DNA from 3 places in the Streptomyces sp. NBC_00659 genome. Region 3 is predicted to be linked to each of the others. Evidence: riboswitches for the same ligand, from Rfam matches in the RefSeq annotation. Region 3 holds a riboswitch; each other region holds the start of a gene.
The links. Region 3 has a riboswitch for S-adenosylmethionine ahead of OG410_RS12735 (aminotransferase class V-fold PLP-dependent enzyme). Riboswitches for the same ligand answer to the same signal wherever they lie in the genome.
Positions count from the first base shown of each region.

Region 1: another riboswitch for S-adenosylmethionine. It lies ahead of OG410_RS42505 (putative leader peptide); the one in region 3 lies ahead of OG410_RS12735 (aminotransferase class V-fold PLP-dependent enzyme).
Region 2: another riboswitch for S-adenosylmethionine. It lies ahead of OG410_RS01965 (ABC transporter substrate-binding protein); the one in region 3 lies ahead of OG410_RS12735 (aminotransferase class V-fold PLP-dependent enzyme).

Region 1 covers NZ_CP109031.1:764,046-771,669, reverse strand. Annotated here, with positions in the region: gene OG410_RS03160 (acyltransferase family protein) at 1-672, opposite strand, end outside; gene OG410_RS03155 (hypothetical protein) at 1,109-1,366, shown strand; gene OG410_RS03150 (glutathione S-transferase C-terminal domain-containing protein) at 1,463-2,254, opposite strand; gene OG410_RS42505 (putative leader peptide) at 2,366-2,431, opposite strand; SAM riboswitch class IV at 2,468-2,612, opposite strand; gene OG410_RS03145 (hypothetical protein) at 2,770-2,904, shown strand; gene OG410_RS03140 (amino acid ABC transporter permease) at 3,100-4,104, shown strand; gene OG410_RS03135 (amino acid ABC transporter ATP-binding protein) at 4,101-5,000, shown strand; gene OG410_RS03130 (transporter substrate-binding domain-containing protein) at 5,151-6,176, shown strand; gene OG410_RS03125 (GNAT family N-acetyltransferase) at 6,266-7,045, shown strand; gene OG410_RS42500 (putative leader peptide) at 7,150-7,263, shown strand; gene OG410_RS03120 (LLM class flavin-dependent oxidoreductase) at 7,337-7,624, shown strand, end outside.
Region 2 covers NZ_CP109031.1:491,360-498,983, forward strand. Annotated here, with positions in the region: gene OG410_RS01955 (cytochrome P450) at 1-410, shown strand, start outside; gene OG410_RS01960 (sulfite oxidase) at 546-1,820, opposite strand; SAM riboswitch class IV at 2,340-2,453, shown strand; gene OG410_RS01965 (ABC transporter substrate-binding protein) at 2,856-4,475, shown strand; gene OG410_RS01970 (ABC transporter permease) at 4,479-5,438, shown strand; gene OG410_RS01975 (ABC transporter permease) at 5,435-6,358, shown strand; gene OG410_RS01980 (ABC transporter ATP-binding protein) at 6,355-7,624, shown strand, end outside.
Region 3 covers NZ_CP109031.1:2,920,071-2,927,694, forward strand. Annotated here, with positions in the region: gene OG410_RS12720 (hypothetical protein) at 1-127, opposite strand, end outside; gene OG410_RS12725 (rhomboid family intramembrane serine protease) at 280-1,035, shown strand; gene OG410_RS12730 (Lrp/AsnC family transcriptional regulator) at 1,078-1,359, shown strand; gene OG410_RS12735 (aminotransferase class V-fold PLP-dependent enzyme) at 1,399-2,760, opposite strand; SAM riboswitch class IV at 2,954-3,070, opposite strand; gene trpD (anthranilate phosphoribosyltransferase) at 3,156-4,220, opposite strand; gene qcrB (cytochrome bc1 complex cytochrome b subunit) at 4,391-6,031, opposite strand; gene qcrA (cytochrome bc1 complex Rieske iron-sulfur subunit) at 6,028-7,104, opposite strand; gene qcrC (cytochrome bc1 complex diheme cytochrome c subunit) at 7,101-7,624, opposite strand, start outside.

The sequences.
Region 1 (7,624 bases), 2.2 Mb from region 3:
CGCGACGAGCGGGCCGGTACCGATCGCGGAGGAGAGCGCCGACGCCTGCGGCACGAACGCCGCCGTCGCGCTCACGGCGGCCAGCGCTCCCAGAGCCACCGCGACCGTCGCCGAGCGCCGGTGCAGCCGGACCGTGAACAGGGCGACGACCAGCAGGTAGAACGCCAGCTCGTACGACAGCGTCCACAGGACGAGGACGACACTCGGTGTCCCCAGCAGTTCCTGGAGCAGGGTGACGTGCGCGACGGCCACCGTGACGGGATTCCGCCCGTCGAAGCGAGCGCCCAGATGCGCGACGCCCAGCAGATCCAGCGCGAGGACCGAGCCCACCACGGCGGCCCACAGCGGGTAGACGCGAAAGGCCCGCCCGATCCAGAAGGTCCTCACACAGCCGCGGCGCTCGAGCGAGGCGGGGACGACGTAGCCGCTCACCAGGAAGAACACCATGACGCCGTACCGGCCGATGTTCAGCTGGGGCAGCAGCTGCTCACGGAACCCCGCCATGAAGGCGTACGACGAATGGTCGATCGCCACGAGGAGCGCGGCGAGCCCGCGCAGGGCGTCCAGCCAGCCCAGCCGCGGGGGACCGGTGGAGCCGCCGGGCGCGAGTGGACCTGACGCCGGGGACGGCCGGTGTGACAGCGGCCGGGGAACGGGAGGTGCGGGTTCCATGATGGTGCCTGCCTGGACCGGGTCCTGTGGGGTGACGGGTGCGCCGGGCCGGCCGGGAAGCGGGCACGGGGGAGGGGCGGCCCGGTCCGCGGCTTGCCGGCGCTCGGCTCGCGAGGCCCTGGAATCCACATCGAAGTGCGGACACGCCGCGGCGCGGTACGGGACACGCCCTGAGGAGACGACTTTCGCCGGGATTGCCTACGCGCCGGTCGGCCGCGTGTTCCGGCGAGGCGTAGGCCGATCGGGTTGCGGAGCCCGTCGTGGATCCGTCGCCAGGGTCTGCCCTAGGCGTTGCCCGGCGTCGTCGGCTTCACGTGGACGCAGGGCTTGGTCCGGCTTCTGGCGGCCTGGGAGGAGAGCCGCGGCGGAGAGCGGTGGCATCGGGCATGCGTCGTATCCGGGGATGCGACAGAGTGATGCCATGGGCCGCCTATGGATGACCTGGTCGCTCGAGGGTGTCGGATCGGCCGGCCAGAACGTCGCGGACGTCGAGGCGGCCTGCCGGGCCCTGATCGGCTCCGTGGAGCGGTCCCGGCGTGCCTTCGAGGTACCGGAGCCGTGGGAGGAACTCCGCGAGTCGGCGCTGCTCCTCCAGGAGCAGATTATGGGACCGGGGCGCGAGGTCCTGGAACAGGGCCGGCACTGGGCCTCCACCCTGAAGGGCGTGAGCATTCTGCTGGTTCCGCGCGAGTGATCCGCGCGGCCGCCGGGCCGGTGTTTCCGGCCCGGCGTTCGCCGTCCGCGCGAGGCACCGTCCGCCTGCCCGGCAGGCCCGGTACCGGCGGGAGCGTCAGACGTCCGCCGACAGGGGCACCGCGTCACACCCGTGCCGGAAGGCGGGGTGATCGCCGAGTCGGCGCACGTAGTCCAGGAGCCGGGGACGCGAGCGGAGGGCGTCGCAGGGGCCCAGCCCGGTGAGAGCCGTCCATACGTCCACGTCCGCCGCCGTGAGGGAGTCGCCCAACACGTAGGAACTCGCGGCGAGTTGACAGTCCAGCAGATCCAGAGCGGCCGCGAGCTCCGAGGCCGGGGCGGACGGGGTGACATCGCGGTCGAGCAGATCGCGGAGGGCTTCGATGTCGGCGGCGAGGGACGGAGGGCAGAGCGCGGAGGGGCTCGTCGTGGTGTGACCGGAGAACAGTCCGGCCAGATCGCGGAGGATGGCGGGCGGGTGGTTGCTGACGATGCGTCCGCTCCACCGGTCGCACAGGGCGGGAGCGGTGAGCGGTCCGTCGAAGTGATACTCGGTGGCCTCGTAGGCGCGGCGCAGTGAGGCGAAGGCGTCGGGTGTCCGCGCGGGGTCCGCCAGAAGCGTGGTGGCGACCGAGTCCCGCAGGCCGAGCAGTTCGAGGGTGATGGCGATACGCAGCGAGAACGGACAACTCCGCGACAGATACAGCTCGTAGCGGTGTGGAGCCGGGTAGAAGCCGCCGGCGAGACCGACACCGATGCGGCTGTCGACGCGGTGGGGGAGGACGGACGGTGTCGCCGCCGGCTGGAGGCGAAGGGCCGAGGGGAACGAAATCTGCTCACAGGGGCGTGCGTCGGCAGTGCTGGACGTGCGCGAAGCTGTCTCGGGCATGACTCTCCCTGGGGGAAGAAGGAAGCCACCGCCGCTTTGTGGGCACCGGCGGCCGAATGCGGATTGACTGCGCTGGTCGCACCGGTCCGGATCGCACGGACCGGCAGCGGATCAGTAAGCGCTGGAGACACGCAACAGATCGATGTGCAGGCGCCTCGTCAAGCCGTTCCTTGGCATTCCCACCGGTCCCGACTCCGGGGCTCGCGAGACGCGAGACCACGCTTGCCCCGCCGCACCGGCGGGACCCGGTCGTCACCCGGGGCACCCCGTCGCGGTGGAAGGGTTGCCTGTCAGCGGGCCGGGGCCGATGACCGACGGAGCGGGCTGACCCGCACCGTGGGCGCTGACAATCGTGACCGTCCATGCCAGTCTCGGTGCGCCCTGTTGTGCCGTCAAGGAGGCCGCACGCGCGGTCTCACCTGGTGGTCACCCGCATTGACATTGTTTTCGGGGCGGGCCTAACCTGCGGCCCACCACAGGATGCCTTTTCGGCCGGAGTAGAAATGGTGACGGCGATGCACACAGCTGACGGGACGGCCGCATGGCGGCGCCTCGGCAGCGATGTGCTGTGCGCCGACCGCTCCGTGGACCTGCTGCGCGTCAACAGCGCCCTCTGTACGGGCATGTGTCGCTCCCTCAGCCGGGGCTGACCGCCTCTTCGGGTCTTTGACGACCAGGGGCTGACGGCTCTTCGAGTCTTCGACGACCACCGCTGTCGCGGTGTGTCCTTTCCCGTCCAGCCCCCGTTCCACGTGTGCCCGCGCCTCGCCGCGTACTGAGCCGTCCCGCTCGGCTTGGCGCTGCCGCTCCGTGGTCCGGGGTGTCCGAATCCGCTGGAGCTCTCCATGAGTCAACCTCCCGGCAGCGCTGTGTCCTTGGGAACAGCGACGCCCGCCGAGGCGATCCCCCGTACCGACTTCCCCGCCGCGCCCAAGCCTCTGGCGGCCCAGCGGGTCCTTCCGCTCCGGCGTCCCGGCCGCTGGATCATCACGGCCGTCGTGCTCGTGCTGGCCGCCCAGATCGCCCACGGCCTGGTGACCAACCCCTTCTACCAGTGGGATCGGTTCCAGTACTGGTTCTTCCGCCCCACCATTCTCGACGGCCTGCTCATCACCCTCGAAGTGGCCCTCTACAGCGCCGTGCTGGGCCTTCTCGGCGGTATCGTGCTGGCTCTGGCCAGGCTCTCCCGGAGCCCGGTGCTGCGCGCGGTGAGCTGGGTCTACACCTGGCTGTTCCGGTCGGTGCCGCTGATCGTGGTCCTGCTGTTCCTCTACAACTTCAGCGCGCTGTACCAGACGTTGAGCGTGGGCGTTCCGTTCGGGCCGGCCTTCTTCACCTTCGACGAGTCCCGCCTGGCCACCGACATGGCCGTCGCCGTCGTAGGACTGAGCCTGAACGAAGCGGCGTACGCCTCCGAAGTGGTACGCGGCGGCGTTCTCTCCGTCGACCAGGGCCAGCACGAGGCGGCCTCCGCCCTGGGACTGCCGAAGCGGTACCAGTTCGCGAAGATCGTCTTCCCGCAGGCACTGCGCTCCATCACCCCCAACTACGTGAACCAGCTGATCGGCCTGATCAAGGGCACCTCGCTGGTCTTCTACGTGTCCCTGCTGGACCTGTTCGGCTCGGTGCAGAGCATGGGCAGCACCTACCCCGGCGACATCGTGCCGCTGCTCCTCGTGGCCACCGCCTGGTATCTGATCCTCACCAGCGTCGTGTCCGTCATCCAGTTCTACGTCGAGCGGTACTACTCGCGGGGCGCGCTGCGCACCCTGCCGCCGACCCCGTTGCAGAAGGCGCGGAACGCTCTGCGTGACGTGCGGGCCCGGTTCCGGAGGGAGACGGCGATATGAGCGGCGAGACCCATCTGACGACAGTGAGGACTCGGACGGCCCAGGCCGCCGACGCGACGGAAGCGGCGTCGACCTCCTCCGCCCCGGCGGCGGACGCCGCGGCGACCGCCGAGAGCGCCGGAGCGCTCCAGGTCGAGCCGGCCGCGGTCGAGGTGCACGATGTGCACAAGTGGTACGGAGCCCAACGGGTGCTGGACGGTGTGGAGTTGACCGTTCGGCCCGGCGAGGTGACGGTCGTCCTCGGCCCGTCCGGCTCCGGAAAGTCCACCCTCCTGCGGGTGATCAACCACCTGGAGAAGCCCGAGATCGGCCATGTGAGCCTGAACGGTGAGCTCATCGGCGTACGCAGGCACGGCGACCGTCTCAAGGAGCTGAGCGAGCGGGCCATCCTGGCCCAGCGCAGCCGGATCGGGTTCGTGTTCCAGAACTTCAACCTCTTCCCGCACCTGACCGTGCTGGACAACGTGGCCGCCGCTCCCGTGGCGACCGGGCGGCTGTCCAGGGCCGGGGCGCGGGAACTGGCCCGCGATCTGCTCGCCCGGGTGGGCCTGGCCGACAAGGCGGCCGCCTACCCCCGGCAGTTGTCGGGCGGTCAGCAGCAGCGCGTGGCCATCGCCCGCGCGCTCGCCCTGCGTCCCGGAGTCATCCTCTTCGACGAACCGACGTCGGCGCTCGACCCCGAACTGGTCGGCGAGGTCCTCGCCGTCATCAAGGATCTGGCCCACAGCGGCACCACGCTGGTCATCGTCACCCACGAGATCGGCTTCGCCCGCGAGATCGCCGACCGGGTGGTCTTCATGGACGGCGGCCGCATCGTCGAACAGGGCCCGCCCGAGCAGGTGTTGGACCATCCGCGAGAAGCGCGCACCAGAGAGTTCCTGAGCAAGGTGCTCTGACCGCTTCCTCTCGACGCGCAGCGAGACACCTCTCGCAGAGGTGCTCCTGCCTCACCGCCCCGACCCGCGGCGGGGCGGCTCTTCCCCGATTCGGCGGCCCGCCGGGCCCGTTCCCCCACATCTCTCACCGCACACCCGACAAGGACAGCCATGCCCACCTTCAGTCTGAACCGCAAGGCCCTCCGCGGCGTCGCCGCGACCGCCGCCGTCGCCTCCCTCGCCGCCACTCTCGCCGCGTGCGGGGGAGACAGCGACGCCGCCACCCGCACGCGGACCGACGCGGCCGGAACCGTGACCGTGGGCGCGCTCTCCAACGGGGCCGCCAAGGAGACCGTGCTGAAGGTCTCCGAGGTGAAGTCGATCAGCGATGAGCTGCCCAAGTCCGTAGCCGAGAGAGGCACGTTGGTGGTGGGGATCGGCGCACTGCCCGCCGGGTCCCCGCCCTTGAACTTCGTCGGACAGGACCAGAAGACGCTCACCGGCAGCGAACCCGACCTCGGCAAGCTGGTCGCCGCGGTCCTCGGGCTGAAGCCGGTGGTGAAGAACTCGACCTGGGAGAACCTGTTCGTCGGCGTCGACAGCGGCAAGGTGGACGTCGCCTTCTCCAACGTCACCGACACCGAGGAGCGCAAGAAGAAGTACGAGTTCGCCTCGTACCGGCAGGACAACCTCGCCTTCGAGGTCCTGAAGAAGAGCACGTGGAACTTCGACGGCGACTACCGGAACCTGGCCGGCCAGACCGTCGCGGTGGGTGCCGGCACCAACCAGGAGAAGATCCTGCTGGAGTGGAAGGCGAAGCTGGCCAAGGCGGGCAAGACGTTCACCGTCAAGTACTACCAGGACAACAACGCCACGACCCTGGCGCTGAACAGCGGGAAGATCGACTCCTTCTTCGGCCCCAACCCGGCTGTCGCCTACCGCGCCACCCAGAACGCCAAGTCCCCCCACCCGACCCGCAATGCGGGCCAGTTCTCCGGCGCGGGCGAGACGATCCAGGGCCTGATCGCGGCCACTGCGAAGAAGGACAGCGGGCTCGCGAAGCCGGTCGCCGATGCCATCAACTACCTGATCAAGAACGGCCAGTACGGCAAGTGGCTGGCCTCTTGGAACCTCTCCGACGAGGCGGTGGAGACCTCCCAGGTCAACCCGCCCGGCCTGCCGCTCGACAACTCCTGAACCACCGCGCGCCCAAGGGACTTCGCCGCGCCCGGCGAAGTCCCGGGGCGCGTCCGGCCGCGTTCCAGATACGGAGAACCCGCACCGCCATGTCCACCAGCGTCCACGCCGCCCCTTCCCCGAGTCCGACCGCACCGCACGTCCTCGACAACGCGGCGTGGGCCGCGCTGACCGGTCCGCACGCCCACCTCGCCGAGCGCGTCGGCCGGGCCGCCCGCTATCCCACGGACGTCTCCCCGTTCACCGCCCTCGCCGACCCCGCCGACCCCCGCTCGTGGGACGACCTGGCCGCACTGGTCGGTCCGGGCGCGGTCACCCCCGTCACCGCGGTGCAGGCCGTGCCCGACGGCTGGACGATCGAACACAGCGGCGACGGGGTTCAGTTGACCGCCACCACGCTGCACTCCGAGCCCGCGCCCGAAGCGGTACGGCTCGGCCCCGCCGACGTGCCCGAGATCCTCGGCCTGATCGCCCTCACCCGGCCGGGCCCCTTCCTGCCCCGTACCGTCGAACTCGGCACCTACCTGGGCATCCGGGAAGGCGGTCGTCTGATCGCCCTGGCCGGCGAGCGCCTGCGCCCGCCGGGCTGGACCGAGATCAGCGCGGTGTGCACCCACCCCGGCCACCGAGGCCGGGGCCTGGCCACCCGTCTCGTCCGCGCGGTCGCGGCGGGGATCAGGGAGCGCGGAGACACCCCCTTCCTGCACGCCGCCGCCGACAACACGAACGCGATCCGGCTCTACGAGTCGATCGGGTTCACCCTGCGCCGCCGCACGCGGTTCGTGCTCGTCCGCACACCCGGCGGACAGCAGTCGGCGCACGCCGGGCAAGAAGATGCCGGGCAGGCGGAAGAAACGGCACACCCGTGAGGTTGGGACTGTTCACGACCGTGCGGCGCCCCGTCGGGGAACCGCGAGGGCCGGGCGGACGCGAGACCCGGGAGCACCGGGCCGAGAGAGCGGAGGTGGGGCACATGCGCCGTGTGTCGCGCCGCGTGCCGAGGCCGCTCGCACCCCGCCCCCTGCACCTGTACGGCCGGCCGCACATCGATCTGCAGCGGGTCGCCGGCGCGCTCTGTCGCCCCTGACACGTCTTCACGCAGCCCCGCCCCGCTCGCCGGGGCGGGAATCCTCGTACGGCCGATCAGGAAGGCACCTCCCGTGTCCTCGTCACGCTCTCCCCTGCACCTCGCCGTCGCCCTCGACGGCGCCGGCTGGCACCCGGCCGCCTGGCGCGAACCGGTCTCCCGCCCCGGTGAACTGCTCACCGCCGCCTACTGGGCCGATCTGGTCACCGAGGCCGAGCACGGTCTGCTCGACTTCGTGACCATCGAGGACGCGCTCGGCCTCCAGTCCTCCTCGCCCACGGAACCGGACGGCCGCACCGACCAGGTCCGCGGACGCCTGGACGCCGTCCTCATCGCCGCGCGGATCGCGCCACTGACCCGT
Region 2 (7,624 bases), 2.4 Mb from region 3:
GGATTCCGCGCGCGGTGGACGAGTTGCTGCGCTGGGACACCCCGGGCCCTTTCAGCACCAAGAGGGTGGCGCTGGAGGACGTCCGGTTCGGGGACACGGTCATTCCGGCGGGCAGCGGAGTCCTGCTCTCCGTGGCGGCGGCCAACCACGACCCGCGCTGCCATGCCGACCCCGGCACGCTGGACCCGGACCGCAGCACCGCCGGCCGTCATCTGACGTTCGGTCTGGGCCCGCACTACTGTCCCGGATCGGCGCTGGCCCGCCTGGAGCTCACGGTGGCCCTGACCGTCATCCTCGGCCGCTGGCAACGGCTGGAGCCGGCGGTGCCGCTCAACGAGCTGGCCTGGGGCGGCGGCTATCTGCACCGCCGTCTGGCCGCACTGCCCGTGCTGCCCCACGGGTCGGGGTGACAGGACGGCGGGGTGCCGACGTTCCTGTCCGCCGGGTCACCTGACGGTGCGGGGCGTGGGCGGTGGGGGCGGTAGAGCGGGGACGCTCTCGCCCTGGCCTTCGGCGCCACCGGCTCCGTCCGGGACCGCCGTCTGTCACACCACGCTGACCGGATGCCGTACCACCGCGCCGAACAGGTATCCCTGTGTGTTCGGTACGGCGGTGTCCGGCTGGGTCCGGTCGGCTGTGTCCGTGGCGCGCGCCAGCAGCTGGGTGGCGCCGGGTGTGTCGGGCCGCCAATCGAGGGACCACCGGGTCCAGGTGCCGGCCCGGGGCCGGTCGTGCAGCCGCGCGGGCCGCCAGTTGGCACCGCCGTCCGTACTGACGTCGACCTTGGCGACGCCTCCCGCCCCCGACCATGACCGCCCGTGCAGGACGTGCCTGCTTCCGGCCGTGAACGTGGCCCCGCTCGCCAGCTCGAAGGCGCTCTTCGTGGCCTGCCGGGTCAGCGGAGCACTCCCGCCCTCGGGATAGGCGGGGCCGAACAGCCGGTAGAAGGTGGTGTTCCAGGGCGAGTAGAGCGGCTGTGCGGACACCTCGATGTCGCCGACCCACTTGATCGACGCGATCCCCACCCAGGAGGGCACCAACACCCGCACCGGATAGCCGTGGTCGTACGGAAGCGACTCGCCGTTCATCTCGTACGCGAGCAGGACGTCGTCCAGGGCCTTGGCCAGCGGCAGCGGACGTCGTACCCGCCCCAGGCTCTCGCCGCCGCTGACGTACTCGGCGTCCAGACCGCGCGGCTGCACGTCCACGGCGCGCGGGGACAGCCCTGCCCTGCGCAGCACGTCGCCCAGCCGCACTCCGCGCCAGCGTGCGACGCCGATCGCTCCCAGGGTCCACGCGGTGCCGGTGACCGTCTCCCCCTGTTGCGTCGTGTAGTAGGAGCGGCCGTTCCCGGCGCATTCCACGAACGCTGTCCGGGTGACGGCCGGCAGTGCGCGCAGATCGTCGTAACCGAACTCCACCGGACGGTCCTCGCCGTGGTTGCCGCGCAACCCGCTCCCCCACAGCCGCAGCCGCCAGTCGTCGGCGTTCAGGACGGGTGTGGCGGTGTGGTTGCGCACGAAGAACAGGTCGTTGGGGGTGTGGTGGCCGGTTCCGCGCAGCGCCTCCCATCGGGTCTCGGCGTTGGTGCCACGCGCGATGAACCACTCGGCGGGCAGCGGCTTGACGATCGGTGTGTCGGCGGCGTGGGCGGGCCCCGGGGTGCCGAGTGCGGTTCCGGCGGCGGCAGCGGTGAGCAGGGTGAGCAGCCGACGGCGGGTGACCCCCTCGGCTCTGGCCTCACCAGCGAGCCACTGGCGCAGCCTGCGGCGGTCGTACTCGGTTTCGTAGCGGCGGCCGGCGGGGGCGGGCGAAGGCATGGCGGGTCCTCGTCATAACGGGGCGAGAAGAACGAGAGGCTCGGCACAAGTCGGCGCGGGCATACGCGCGGGCGGTCGTTGCATGCTCGACCGGCTTGTCCGGAGCGGAAGTTCGCGGAAGCGCGTGATCAGCCGGTCGTCCGACACAGCGTGGCGGCGACGCGGACGAGGTCCACGGCGCGGCGGCGGGTCAGTGGCTCCGACATCGGCATGGCGGGATGAAAGCACACGGGGCGGAGGGCGTCAACGGGGCATCCGTGCCGGTGAACCAGGCGTCCAGGCAAGTCGGTTGGCGTGGCGGCCGCGACTCGCCGGTCCCGCACCTGACCGGCGGGCCGGCGCGAAGGTGTCAATTCCTGAACGCCGGCTCTCCCCCGCCGTGACGGCGGCCGGCCCGTGTCCCCGACACGACCGCGGCCGACCCCGTGTCCCCGACATGACGGCGGTCGGCCCGTGCTCTCCGGCGGAGTCCGGTGCCGCCATTGACGTACGTCAGAACCGCTCCGTACGATCACGAACGGCATCGAGTGTCAGCGTCAAGCCCTGGCTTGCTGACCGGCAACCCTCCCGCGCGGTGGGGTGCTCCAGGTGAAAGCCCGGCGGGATCAGCGACGATCCGCGCAAGCGCGTGGCCCCATGACCGGGGCCGGAGATGGGGGGAGGACCGTTATGCGACACAGTGGTGACCCTCGTGCCTCCTTCTCCGTCGCCATGGTGTTCTCCCGGCTGGCGCGCCGACGCCACATCGATCTGAAGCGCTCGACCAGCTGCTTCTGTCAGGCCTGACGGCCCTTTCCGCAGCGGAGCGCTGACGGGCCTGCCCGCCGAGGGTCCCCGTCCGTGACCAGCGATCGGGGTATGTGTCCCCGCCCGGGTCCCGCTTCCTCCTGATCCTTCGGATCCACCTTCCGCCTGGCCCCTGTCCGCAGGGCATTCCCCCCGTCACGGCACCGCGCCGACCGGGCCCGCACCCCTGTGCGTGGCCGTGCCCCGCGCGGTGTCCCGTGCCTGGCGACACCATGAGGAGAACCCTCCGTGAGAGCACTTCCGGACTTCAGATCTCCCCGATGGGCGGCGCTCACCGCCCTTCTCACCACCAGCGTGCTGCTGACCGCCTGCGGGTCGGGCACCGGCGGCTCCGGCGCCGGTGACGGCAAGCCGCGTTCCGGCGGAACCCTGACCTTCGCCGTGGGATCGGACGCCGGCTGTGTGGATCCCCAGCAGGTCGGCAGCAACGACACCATCTACTCGGTGCGCCAGGTCGTGGACTCCCTGACGGACCAGGACCCCAGGACCGGCAAGATCGTGCCGTGGCTGGCGAAGAGCTGGGACATCAGTGCCGACGCGACCGCCTTCACCTTCCACCTGCGCTCGGGTGTCACCTTCAGCGACGGGTCCCCGCTGACCGCCCAGGTGGTCAAGGACAACTTCGACGCGGTGCCCCATCTCGGTGTCCTGGGAACCCTGGCCGAGGGCTACCTGAGCGGCGTCAAGAGCACCACGGTGGTCGACCCGCTCACCGTCAAGGTCACCTTCGAACAGCCCAACGCCCAGTTCCTGCAGGCGACTTCGACACATTCCCTGGGGATCGAGTCGTCGGCGAGCGCGAAGAGGTCACCGCAGCAGAAGTGCAGCGACGGGGTCATCGGATCCGGACCCTTCGTACTCAAGCAGTACGTACAGAACCAGTCGGTCACCCTGGCCAAGCGCCGCGGCTACGCCTGGGGCTCCTCACGGTGGAACAAGAAGGGCGAGGCGTACCTGGACAAGCTCGTGTTCAAGGTCGTGCCGGAAGCGGGCGTGCGCGCCGGCAGTCTCCGCTCCGGCCAGGTGGACGCGATCGGCAGTGTGGGCCGGGCCGACGAGGCGGCGCTCAAGGGCGGCCAGGTCACCCTCCAGAGGCGGGCCAACCCCGGCATCGTCTTCGGGCTCGGCTTCAACAACGCGCGGCCCCTCCTGAAGGACGCCAGGGTCCGCCGGGCGATCCTGGCCGCCGTCGACCGCAAGCAGATCGCCGACACCGTCTTCCCCACCGGCACCCGGGCAGCGACCAGCGTCCTCGCACACACCACGCCCGACTACACCAACCTCGCCCCGGATCTCGCCTTCGACGCGGCCAAGGCGAAGTCCCTGCTGGACGAAGCCGGTTGGAAGGCGGGCGGCGACGGCACGCGCACCAAGGACGGCAAGAAGCTGAACCTGACCATCGACTGGGTTCCCAACGCGGCCACGAACCAACCCGCGTTGGAGTTGATACAGCAGCAACTGAAGGCTGTGGGGGTTCAGGTGACCCTCAAGCAGCTCCAGCTCACCCAGCTGACACCGACACAGCAGTCGGGCGAATTCGACGCGACATGGGGGAACATCACCCGCGCCGACCCCGACATCCTGCGCAGCTCCTTCTCCACGAAGCTGGCCAACTTCTACCGCGTGCCGGCGAGCGGCCTGGACAGGACCCTGTCCGCGCAGGCCGCGACCACCGACCCGGAAGGGCGCAGCAAACTCGTGACCCAGGCACAGCGGTCGATCGTGCGCGACGCCTACAACGTGCCGGTGGTGGAACTGCAGACCCAGCTGGGCCTGTCCACGAAGGTGCACAGCCTCGCCTTCGACGCCTCCAGCCGGATCCAGTTGCACGACACCTGGATCGGCTGACCCGTGCGCGGCTATGTACTCAAACGGCTCGCGCAGGCGGTCGGGGTGCTGTGGGCGGCGTACACCGTGTCGTTCCTGGTGCTGGACTACCTGCCGGGCGACCCGGTCACCGCGATGGCCGGTGCCGGAATGGACTCGGGGCAGGTCGATCCCCGGCAGATCGCCGCCCTGCGGCACGAGTACGGCTTCGACAAGCCGGTGCTCACGCAGTACGCCGAGTACCTCGGCCGCGCGGTGCGCGGGGACTTCGGCAACTCGGTCGCCACCGGCCGCCCGGTCGCCTCGACACTGGCCGACGCGCTGCCCCAGACCCTCCAACTGACGGCTTCGGCACTGCTGTTCGCGGTGGTCCTCGGCGGCGGGCTGGCGGTGACGGCCACGTACACCACACGGCGCTGGCTGCGGCAGCTGCTGCTGTCGCTGCCGCCGCTGGGAGTGTCCGTCCCGACGTTCTGGGTGGGGCTCCTGCTGGTCGAGGCGTTCTCCTTCCGGCTGCGCTGGTTCCCCGCGTTCGGCAACGACGGGCTGAAGGGGCTGGTGCTGCCGGCGCTGACCCTCGCGGTCCCGACCGGCGCTCTGATCGCGCAGGTGCTGGCCAAGAGTCTGCTCACCGCGCTCGACCAGCCGTATGTGGAAACCGCCCGCGCGAAAGGCGCGGGCCGCTGGCGGGTCCATCTGCGGCACGCGCTGCGCAACGCGTCCCTGCCGGCGCTGACGGTCGCCGGACTGCTGGTGGGGCAGCTGATCGCCGGTTCGGTCGTCGTCGAGACGGTGTTCTCCCGTGACGGCCTGGGCCGCGTGACCGCGGCGGCCGTCACGGCCCAGGACATCCCGGTGGTCCAGGGGGTGGTGGCGTTCGGCGCACTGATCTTCGTGACGACGAACCTCGTCGTCGACCTGGTCTATCCGCTGCTCGACCCCCGAATCGTGGTGGCCTCGGAGAGAAGGGCACGCATCGCATGAGCCAGAGTCTTGTCGACGACCCCGCCGAGGCCGCGCTCGGTCTCGTTCGGCCGGTGGGACCACCGCAGGATCCCGCACCAGGGCGCCGCGTCCGCGTACGGCGGGTGCTGCGGTTCCTGCTGCGCCGCCCCGGTCTGCTGCTGTCGATCGGCGTCCTCGTGCTGGTGGTGCTGGCCTCGTTCCGGCCGCAGCTGTTCACTTCTCGCGATCCGCTGACAGGGGTACCGGCGCAGAACTTCCGGGGCCCGAGCGGCGCGCACTGGTTCGGCACGGACGAGCTGGGGCGCGATGTGTTCTCCCGGGTGGTGCACGGCGCACAGCTGTCCCTGAAGGCCACACTGATCGCGGTGCTCGTGGCGTTCGTGGTGGGCGGCCTGCTCGGCGTGGTCGCCGGGTTCGTCGGCCGCTGGGTGGACGACGTGCTGATGCGCTTCGTCGACGTCCTGCTCGCCATCCCCGCGCTGTTCCTGTCGCTGGCCCTGGTGACCGCGCTGGGATACGGGACGGTGAAGGTGGCCGTCGCGGTCGGCATCGCCAGTGTCGCCTCCTTCGCCCGGGTCGCCCGCGCCGAGGTGCTCCGGGTGCGTCAGGCGGTGTTCGTCGAGGCGTCGCGCTCCTGCGGGGCCCGCTGGTACTCGGTGCTGGGCCGGCATGTGCTGCCCAACGCCGCGGGCCCGGTGATCGTCCTGGCCACGCTCGACTTCGGCGCCTCCATCCTGGCCGTGTCGGCGCTGAGCTTCCTCGGGTACGGCGCTCCCCCGCCGGCCCCGGAGTGGGGCACGTTGATCTCCGAGGGCCGCAACTACCTGGCCAACGCCTGGTGGCTGACCGCGCTGCCCGGACTGGCGATCGCCGCGACCGTACTGGCCACCAACCGCGTCGCGAGGGCGCTGGACGGCGAATGGTCCCGGCAGCGATGACCGACGAAGCCGAGAACGGTGAGGACATGACCACACCACTGCTGGAGATCCGCGGCCTGTCCGTCTCGTACCGCACCCGCGGCGGTGGCGGCGTGGCGGCCGTCCGGGGCGTGGATCTCGACGTATGGCCGGGACAGGTGACCGCGGTGGTCGGTGAGTCCGGCTCCGGCAAGAGCACGACCGCGCACGCGATCACCCGCCTCCTCCCGGACAACGGCGTCATCGACGCGGGCTCGGTGCGCTTCGGCCGGCACGACCTGGCCACGCTGTCGGAGGCGGAACTGCGCACCGTACGGGGGGCACGGATCGGGCTGGTGCCGCAGGACCCGACCGTGTCGCTCAACCCGGTCAAGCGGATCGGCGAACAGGTCGCGGAGGTGCTGCGCATCCACGGACTGGCGAACCGGCGCTCGGCCGCCGTCGAGGCGCTCGCCGTTCTGGACCGGGCCGGGCTGCCCGACGCCGCCGTCCGGGCCCGGCAGTACCCGCACGAACTCTCCGGGGGCATGCGGCAACGCGCCTTGATCGCCGTCGCGATCGCCGCGCGACCCGAGCTGATCATCGCCGACGAGCCGACCAGCGCGCTCGACGTCACCGTGCAGCGGGTCATCCTCGACCATCTCCAGCGCCTGGCCGAGGAGTCGGGCACGGCGATCCTGCTGGTGACGCACGACCTCGGGGTCGCCGCCGAACGGGCGCAGCGGCTGGTGGTCATGGCGCAGGGCCGGGTGGTGGAGGCGGGAGCCACCCGTGACGTCCTCGCCGATCCCCAGGACGCGTACACCCGGCACCTGCTGGCGAGCGCCCCGAGTATGACGACGGCTCGCCGCCGCCCGTCCGCGCCCGTGGCCACGGCGGACACGGTTCCTCTGGTGGAAGTGCGCAACCTGGTCAAGGAGTTCCGGCTGCCTCGCACCGCGGACGGGCCCCGGACCCTGCGCGCGGTCGACGACGTCAGCTTCGCCGTCCATCACGGGCAGACCCTCGCCCTGGTGGGTGAGTCGGGCTCGGGCAAGTCCACCACCGCCCGGCTGGTGCTCCGGCTGGCCGACGCGACCTCCGGGCAGGTCCTGTTCGACGGCGTCGACGTCACCACCGCCGGGGGTGCCCGTGCCAGGGTGCTGCGCCGCCGTGCCCAACTCGTCTACCAGAACCCGTACGCGTCCCTCGATCCGCGTTTCTCCATCGGTGAGGTGATCACCGAGCCGCTGCGTGCCTTCAAGGTCGGCGACCGTGCCTCGCGGCTGGCGCGGGCCCGCGAACTGC
Region 3 (7,624 bases):
GCTCACCGGCCAGGTCCAGGTGCACATACTCGACGACCTTCGACGAACGGGTCACGTCGAAACGCGTGAGGTTGCCGCAGAGGGCACAGCGCCACCGGGTCTTGGCGTCGGGCAGGGGAACTGTCATAGGGCAGCCGCTTTCCTTCTCGTGTCCGTCCGGCGCCGGTTTCCCGGTGCTATGGCTCGTAACCCTACGGCCTGGCGGGTACTCGACGCTCGGCCGTCCGCGGCGGCGAGGCGGTCCGTGTGCATCGGTGCGGTTACGTCATGCTCTGCACCATGATCGGCAATTGGATTGCGACGGTCGGCAGGGCGCTGCGGGGCCGGCCGGCGCCGGTGACGTACGCGCTGATCGTCCTGTGCTGTCTGATCTTCGTGATCGGTCCCGCCTCGGGTCTGGATCCCGCGTACGGCACCGGGGACGAGCTGCTGGTCGCGCAGCGGGCCTATTTCCGCCGCTGGGGCGTGGTGCCGACGGCCCTGTTCGGCGGGGCACCCGGCGAGGCGCTCACCCCCGCGACCGCCCTGTTCATCCACGGAAGCTGGCTCCATCTCCTGGGCAACATGCTCTTCTTCTACGTCTTCGGGCTCATGACCGAGGAGCGCATGGGCCATCTGGAGTTCGCCCTCTTCTACCTGGGCTGCGGCTATCTGGCCCTGCTCGGCTACGCCGCCGCCAACGCGACCTCGCAGCAGTCCCTGGTCGGCGCTTCCGGGGCGATCTCCGCGGTGCTCGGCGCGTTCCTGTACCTGTTCCCCAGGGCCCGGGTGACCAGTCTCTTCCCGTTCCTGTTCTTCCTGCCGCTGCGGTTCCCCGCCTGGGTGGTGCTGCCGTTCTGGTTCACGCTCCAGTGGCTGGCGGCCGGCCGCAGCTCCCCGGGCCCCGGAGTCGCCTATCTGGCCCACCTCGTGGGCTTCTCCCTGGGTTTCGTCTACGCGTGGGCGCGGTTCCGGCCCCGAAGGCCGCTCGCGCCCGTTCGGGGGGTGCTGCCGGGGCCCCCGGTGGAGCGGCCGGGCCAGGTGGACCGCGAGTAGGGTGAGATCCCCAGCAGCGGCCCCCTAGGGAGAGAACCAGCCGTGATCACCGCGATCGTCCTCATCAAGACCAGCGTGGACCGGATCCCCGAGATCGCCGAGTCGATCGCGTCCCTGGAGAGCGTCAGCGAGGTCTTCTCCGTCACGGGTACCTACGACCTGATCGCCATGGTCCGGGTCCAGGCCCACGACGACCTGGCCGACGTCATCCCCGGCAAGATCAGCAAGATCCCGGGCGTCGAGGCGACGGACACGCACGTGGCGTTCCGTACGTACTCCCAGCACGACCTGGAGGCGGCGTTCGCGATCGGTCTCGACTCCTGACCGACGCGGCACCGCCTCCGGGCGAAGCCGCCGCGGGCGTCAGACCGCGGGGACGCAGCGGCCGTCCTCGGTGCGGTACTGCCAGCGCGCGCCGTCCCTGACGAGCTCGCGCACCGCGCGGACGAAGCGCTCGACGTGCTCGTCGGGGGTACCGGCGCCGAAGCTGACGCGGATGGCGTTGAGGGACTTCTCCCCGGGCGCCGCCTCGGGGGCTCCGCACTCCCCCTGGGTCTCCGGGGCACTGCCGAGCAGCGTGCGGACGAGCGGGTGGGCGCAGAAGAGGCCGTCGCGGACGCCGATGCCGTACTCGGCGGAGAGCGCGGCCGCGAAGTGCGAGCTGTTCCAGCCCTCGACGACGAAGGAGATGACGCCGACCCGCGGGGCGTCGTCACCGAAGAGGGAGAGGACCCGGACCTCGGGGACCTCGGCGAGGCCCGCGCGGACGGTGCGGATCAGGTGCCGCTCACGGGCGAGAAGGCTGTCGAAGCCCTCCTCGGTGAGCGCCTTGCAGGCCGAGGCGATCGCGTAGGCCCCGATGACGTTCGGCGAGCCGGCCTCGTGCCGGGCGGCGCTGTCGTGCCACTCCACGTCCACGCCGCCGTCCGCGCGCCGGGTGACCTTGCGGCTGGCGCCGCCGCCCGCGAGGTACGGGTCGGCCTCGCGCAGCCAGTCGGAGCGGCCCGCGAGGACACCGGAGCCGAACGGCGCGTACAGCTTGTGCCCGGAGAACGCGACCCAGTCGACGTCGAGGTCCTGGACCGACACCGGGTGGTGCGGGGCGAGCTGCGCGGCGTCGAGGACGATGCGGGCGCCGTGGGCGTGCGCGGCGGCGGCCAGCTCCCGCACCGGCCACAGCTCCCCGGTGACGTTCGAGGCGCCGGTGACGCAGACCAGGGCCGGTCCGTAGGGGTCACGGGCGGCGAGGGCGTGCTCCAGGGTGTCGACGGCCTCGCCCGGGGTGCGCGGGGCATTCAGGTACGTCACCCGGGCGTCGCGCCAGGGCAGCAGCGAGGCGTGGTGCTCGGTCTCGAAGACGAAGACCTGGCAGTCGGCCGGGAGCGCGGCGGCGAGCAGGTTGAGCGAGTCGGTGGTGGAGCGGGTGAAGACCACCTGGTCACCGGCGCGGCAGTCGAGGAACTCCTCGACGGTCCTGCGGGCGTTCTCGAAGAGGTCGGTGGAGAGCTGCGAGAGGTAGCCGGCGCCCCGGTGGACGCTGCCGTAGTAGGGCGCGTACGCGGCCACGTCGTCCCACACCCGCTGGAGGGCGGGCGCGCTGGCGGCGTAGTCGAGGGCCGCGTAGGTCACCTCGCCGCCGGTGACGAGCGGGACGGTCACATCCCGGCCCAGAACGGCCAGAGGGGCACAAACGGACTGGTCGGCGGCAACGGTGGAGACAGACATGGCGAGCTCCTGTGAGAGGCAGGCGGGATCACCGCGCGAGCCGGCCGCCCGGAGGCAGGGCTGGGCTCGGCGCGGGAAAAGGTGAAAAGGGTGTGCGGAGGCGGGGCTCTACGCCCTATCGCATTCGCTTGCTCACAGAAGGCTCCCTCGAACGACCAGGACCCCTGGTTGCATCCGCCCGACGGGCGGGAGGGGTCCGCGCTTGCCGTAGGCCTCGCTGCCTACGACCTGGTCTTCACCCGGGGCACCCCGCCACGGACGGAGGGTTGCCGGACAGTCGGCCGGGGCCTGATGACTGTCACTCATGACCTGATACAGCATCTTGCCAGAGGATCTTCCACGCGCAAGGCGCAGTCCGGATTCTGGACTGCGCCTCGCTCCGTGTCACCGGTGGATCAGGCGTTGCTGGCGGCCACCCAGCGCTCCAGGGTGCGCTTCGCGGAGCCGGAGTCGATCGACTCGGCCGCTTTCGCCATTCCGGCGCGGAGCTGGTCCGCGAGCGGCGCGCCGGTCGGCGACAGGGCCACCAGGGCGGCCGCCGAGTTCAGCAGGACCGCGTCCCGTACGGGCCCCTGCTCGCCGTCCAGGACGCGCCGGGCGACCTCGGCGTTGTACGAGGCGTCGGCGCCGCGCAGGGCCTCCACCGGGACGATGTCGAGCCCGACGTCGCGGGGGTCGAAGCGCTCCTCGGTGACCTTGCCGTCGCGGACCACCCAGACGTGGGAGCCCGCGGTGGTGGTCAGCTCGTCGAGGCCGTCGTCGCCGCGGAAGACGAGCGAGGAGTTGCCGCGCTCGGCGAACACGCCCGCCACGATCGGCGCCATCCGGGGATCGGCGACGCCGACCGCCTGGGCCTTCACGCGCGCCGGGTTGGTCAACGGACCGAGCACGTTGAAGGTGGTCCGGATGCCCAACTGACCGCGGGCCGCCGCCACATGACGCAGCGCCGGGTGGAACTTGACCGCGAAGCAGAAGGTGATCCCGGCCTCCTCGGCCACCTGGGCGACCCGGCTCACCGGCAGTTGGAGATTGACGCCGAGCTTCTCCAGGACGTCCGACGCCCCGGACGCGGAGGACGCGGCCCGGTTGCCGTGCTTGACGACCTTGGCGCCGGTGCCGGCCACCACGATCGAGGACATCGTGGAGATGTTGACGGTCTTCGCGCCGTCGCCGCCCGTTCCGACGATGTCGACGGTGTGTCCGGGCACCTCGATGACATTGGCGTGCTCGTACATCGCCCGGACGAGTCCGGTGATCTCCTGGACGGTCTCGCCCTTGGCCCGCAGGGCCACCACGAACCCGGCGATCTGCGCGTCGGTCGCCTCGCCGCGCATGATGCGGTCCATCGCCCAGGCCGTGTCGTCCGCGCTCTGGTCGCGGCCTTCGAGCAGGCCGTTCAGTACCGCGGGCCAGGAACGGCCCGCCGCGGTGTCGCCTCCAGCGGGGTTCACAGCGCTCATGGTCGCTCCTGGGTTCGTGGGTCACGCGGTCGCGGGTGACACGGGTCGTGGGTGACGCGGGGTGGATCGCCCCGCAGCACCGGGTGAGTCCACCCTATCCAGCCCGGGGGACGGCAAAGAGCCCCGTCCATGTCATGGACGGGGCTCCAGCCGTGGCGAACAGCCGGGGATCAGTGGTGGCCGTGGCCGCTCGTGATCTCCTTGTACTCCTCGACGGTGGGCTTGGGGATCTGGCCTTCCTCCCCGTAGAAGCCCTCGCTCATCTTGGCGCGCAGCTTCTGCGCGCCCGAGACCTTGCGCTCGACACCGTTCTCGTCGACCGTCGGGCCGATCTCGGCCGGCTTGTACTGCTCGTGCGCGGTGAGCGTGTGCAGCGCGTCCTGGCTGAGCGGCTCGTGGACCTCGATGAACTCACCGTGCGGCAGGCGCTTGATGATGCCCGACTCGCGGCCGTGCAGCACCTTGTCCCGGTCCCGGCGCTGGAGGCCGAGGCAGATCCGCTTGGTGGCCATGAAGGTGAGCACCGGCACGACGAAGAACGCGATCCGCACGAACCAGGTGATCGAGTTGATCGCCAGGTGGAAGTGCGTGGCCCAGATGTCGTTGCCGCCGCCGACGAGCAGGACGAAGTACCAGCTGATCCAGGCGGCGCCGAACGCGGTCCGGGTCGGGACGTTGCGCGGGCGGTCCAGGATGTGGTGCTCGCGCTTGTCCCCGGTGACCCAGGACTCGATGAACGGGTAGACCGCGATCGCGACCAGGACCAGCGGGAAGATCACCAGCGGGATGAACACGCCCAGGACGAGCGTGTGACCCCAGAGGTTGATCTCCCAGCCCGGCATGACACGGATCAGGCCTTCGGAGAAGCCCATGTACCAGTCGGGCTGGGCGCCGGTGGACACCTGGTCCGGCCGGTACGGACCCATGGCCCAGATCGGGTTGATCGAGGCGATCGCCGCGATGACCGCGATGACACCGAAGACCAGGAAGAAGAAGCCTCCGGCCTTGGCCATGTAGACCGGCAGCAGCGGCATGCCGACGACGTTGTTGTTCGTCTTGCCGGGGCCCGCGAACTGCGTGTGCTTGTGGTAGAAGACCAGGATCAGGTGGCCCACCACGAGGCCGAGCATGATGCCCGGCAGCAGCAGCACGTGCACCGAGTAGAAGCGGGCAACGAAGTCGCCGCCCGGGAACTCGCCGCCGAACAGGAAGAACGACAGGTACGTGCCCACGATCGGCACGGACAGGACCGCGCCCTCCATGAAGCGGACACCGGTGCCGGAGAGCAGGTCGTCCGGGAGCGAGTAACCGGTGAACCCGGTGAACATGCCGAGGACGAACAGCAGGAATCCGAAGACCCAGTTGACCTCACGCGGCTTGCGGAACGCACCCGTGAAGAACACGCGCATCATGTGCACGAACATGCCCGCGAGGAAGATCAGCGCCGCCCAGTGGTGGATCTGCCGGATCAGCAGACCACCGCGCACATCGAAGGAGATGTGCATGGTCGAGTTGAACGCCTCGGACATCAGCTGGCCCTGCAGCGGGACGTAGCTGCCGTGGTACTCCACCTCGTTCATCGACGGGTGGAAGAACAGGGTCAGGTACACACCCGTGAGGATGATAATGATGAAGCTGTAGAGGCAGATCTCACCCAGCATGAACGACCAGTGGTCGGGGAAGATCTTGCGCATGTTGGACTTGGCCAGGGAGTAGATCCCCAGACGGCCGTCGGCCCAGTCGGCCACCCGCTCACCGGCGGGTGCCTTCTCGCGCGAGGAGCGCGAGTCGGAGGTGGTGGTAGTGCTCATCCGCGCTCCCAGAATGCAGGACCGACGGGCTCCTGGAAGTCGCTGAGCGCCTCGAGGTAGCCCTCAGCGTTCACGCCGATCTGCAGCTGCGGCAGGGCGTGACCCGCCGGGCCGAAGATGACCCGGGCACCGTCGGAGAGGTCGAAGGTGGACTGGTGGCACGGGCACAGCGCGTGGTGCGTCTGCTGCTCGTACAGGGAGATCGGGCAGCCGACGTGGGTGCAGATCTTCGAGTACGCCACGATGCCCTGGTAGGACCACTCGAGTTCCTGCTTGTCCTTGATGTCCTCCGGCTGGAGCCGGATGATCATCAGGGCCGCCTTGGCGATCTCCTTCTGGAAGTCCTCGTCGTGCTCCTCCAGGCCCTCGGGCTTGGCGAAGGTGAGCGAGCCGACGGCCAGGTCCGAGGGACGCAGCGGCTCGTTCGTGTTCATGTTGACGAGGAGCTTGCCCTTGGACCACAGCGTGTGGCGCAGCTTCGTGCCGGGCAGCGGGCCGAGGTCGCGCAGCAGCATGACGCCGGAGAGCGGGAACAGGGCCAGCGCGCCGAACATCGTGTTGCGGATCAGCTTGCGGCGGCCGAGCGCGGACTCCTTGGCGCCTTCCTTGAAGTCGGCCAGGACCTTGGCCTTGACCGCGGGCTCCGCCTCGATCGGGTGGCGCTCGTCGGCGATCTCCACGTCGGACATCAGGGTGCGGGCCCAGTGGACCGCGCCCGCGCCGATCGCGAACAGCGCCACACCGAGCGACATGCCCAGCGCGAAGTTCAGCGCGCTGATGTGCCCGAGCGGGAACACGTAGACCGACTTGTCGTTCGGGATCGCCACGTAGGAGGCGATGAAGCCGACGGTGGCCACCATCGACAGCACGAACAGCATGGCCACCAGACGCTCGGACCGCCTGGCGGCCCGCTCGTCGATGTCCTGGATGCGGTGCTCGTGGGGCGGCAGCCCCGGGTCCGCGAACGGATTCTGCTCGTCCGCGACGGCTACCGGACCGTGACCGTGACCGGCGTGGTCGTCGGAGGCCCGCTCAGCGGGCACGTTCTCTTCTGGAATGTCTTGGCTACTCATGACTTCTTGGCCTTTGCGGTCCGAGCGGCGACCCAGACGGCGACGGCGATCAGGGTTCCGAGACCGAAGACCCAGCCGAACAGGCCCTCGCTGACCGGCCCGAGGCCGCCCAGCTCAAGACCGCCCGGGCTCTCGGTGTCGTCACCGTTGACCGCGTCGAGGTACGCGATGATGTCCTGCTTGTTCTTCTCCGTCAGCGTGGTGTCGGGGAAGGACGGCATGTTCTGCGGGCCCGTCTGCATGGCCTCGTAGATGTGCTTCGGGTCGACACCCTCCAGGCTCGGCGCGTACTTGCCGTGCGTCAGCGCGCCGCCCTTGCCGGTGAAGTTGTGGCACTGGGCGCAGTTGGTACGGAAGAGTTCACCGCCCTTGGCGATGTCCGCGCCCTCGGGGCTGACCTGGTTCTTGGTCGGGATCACGGGGCCGGCGCCGAGCGAGGCGATGTAGGCCGCCATCTGGTCGATCTCGGCCTGCGTGTAGATCACCTTCTTGCGCGGGATCTGAGCGCCCGGCTGCTGGG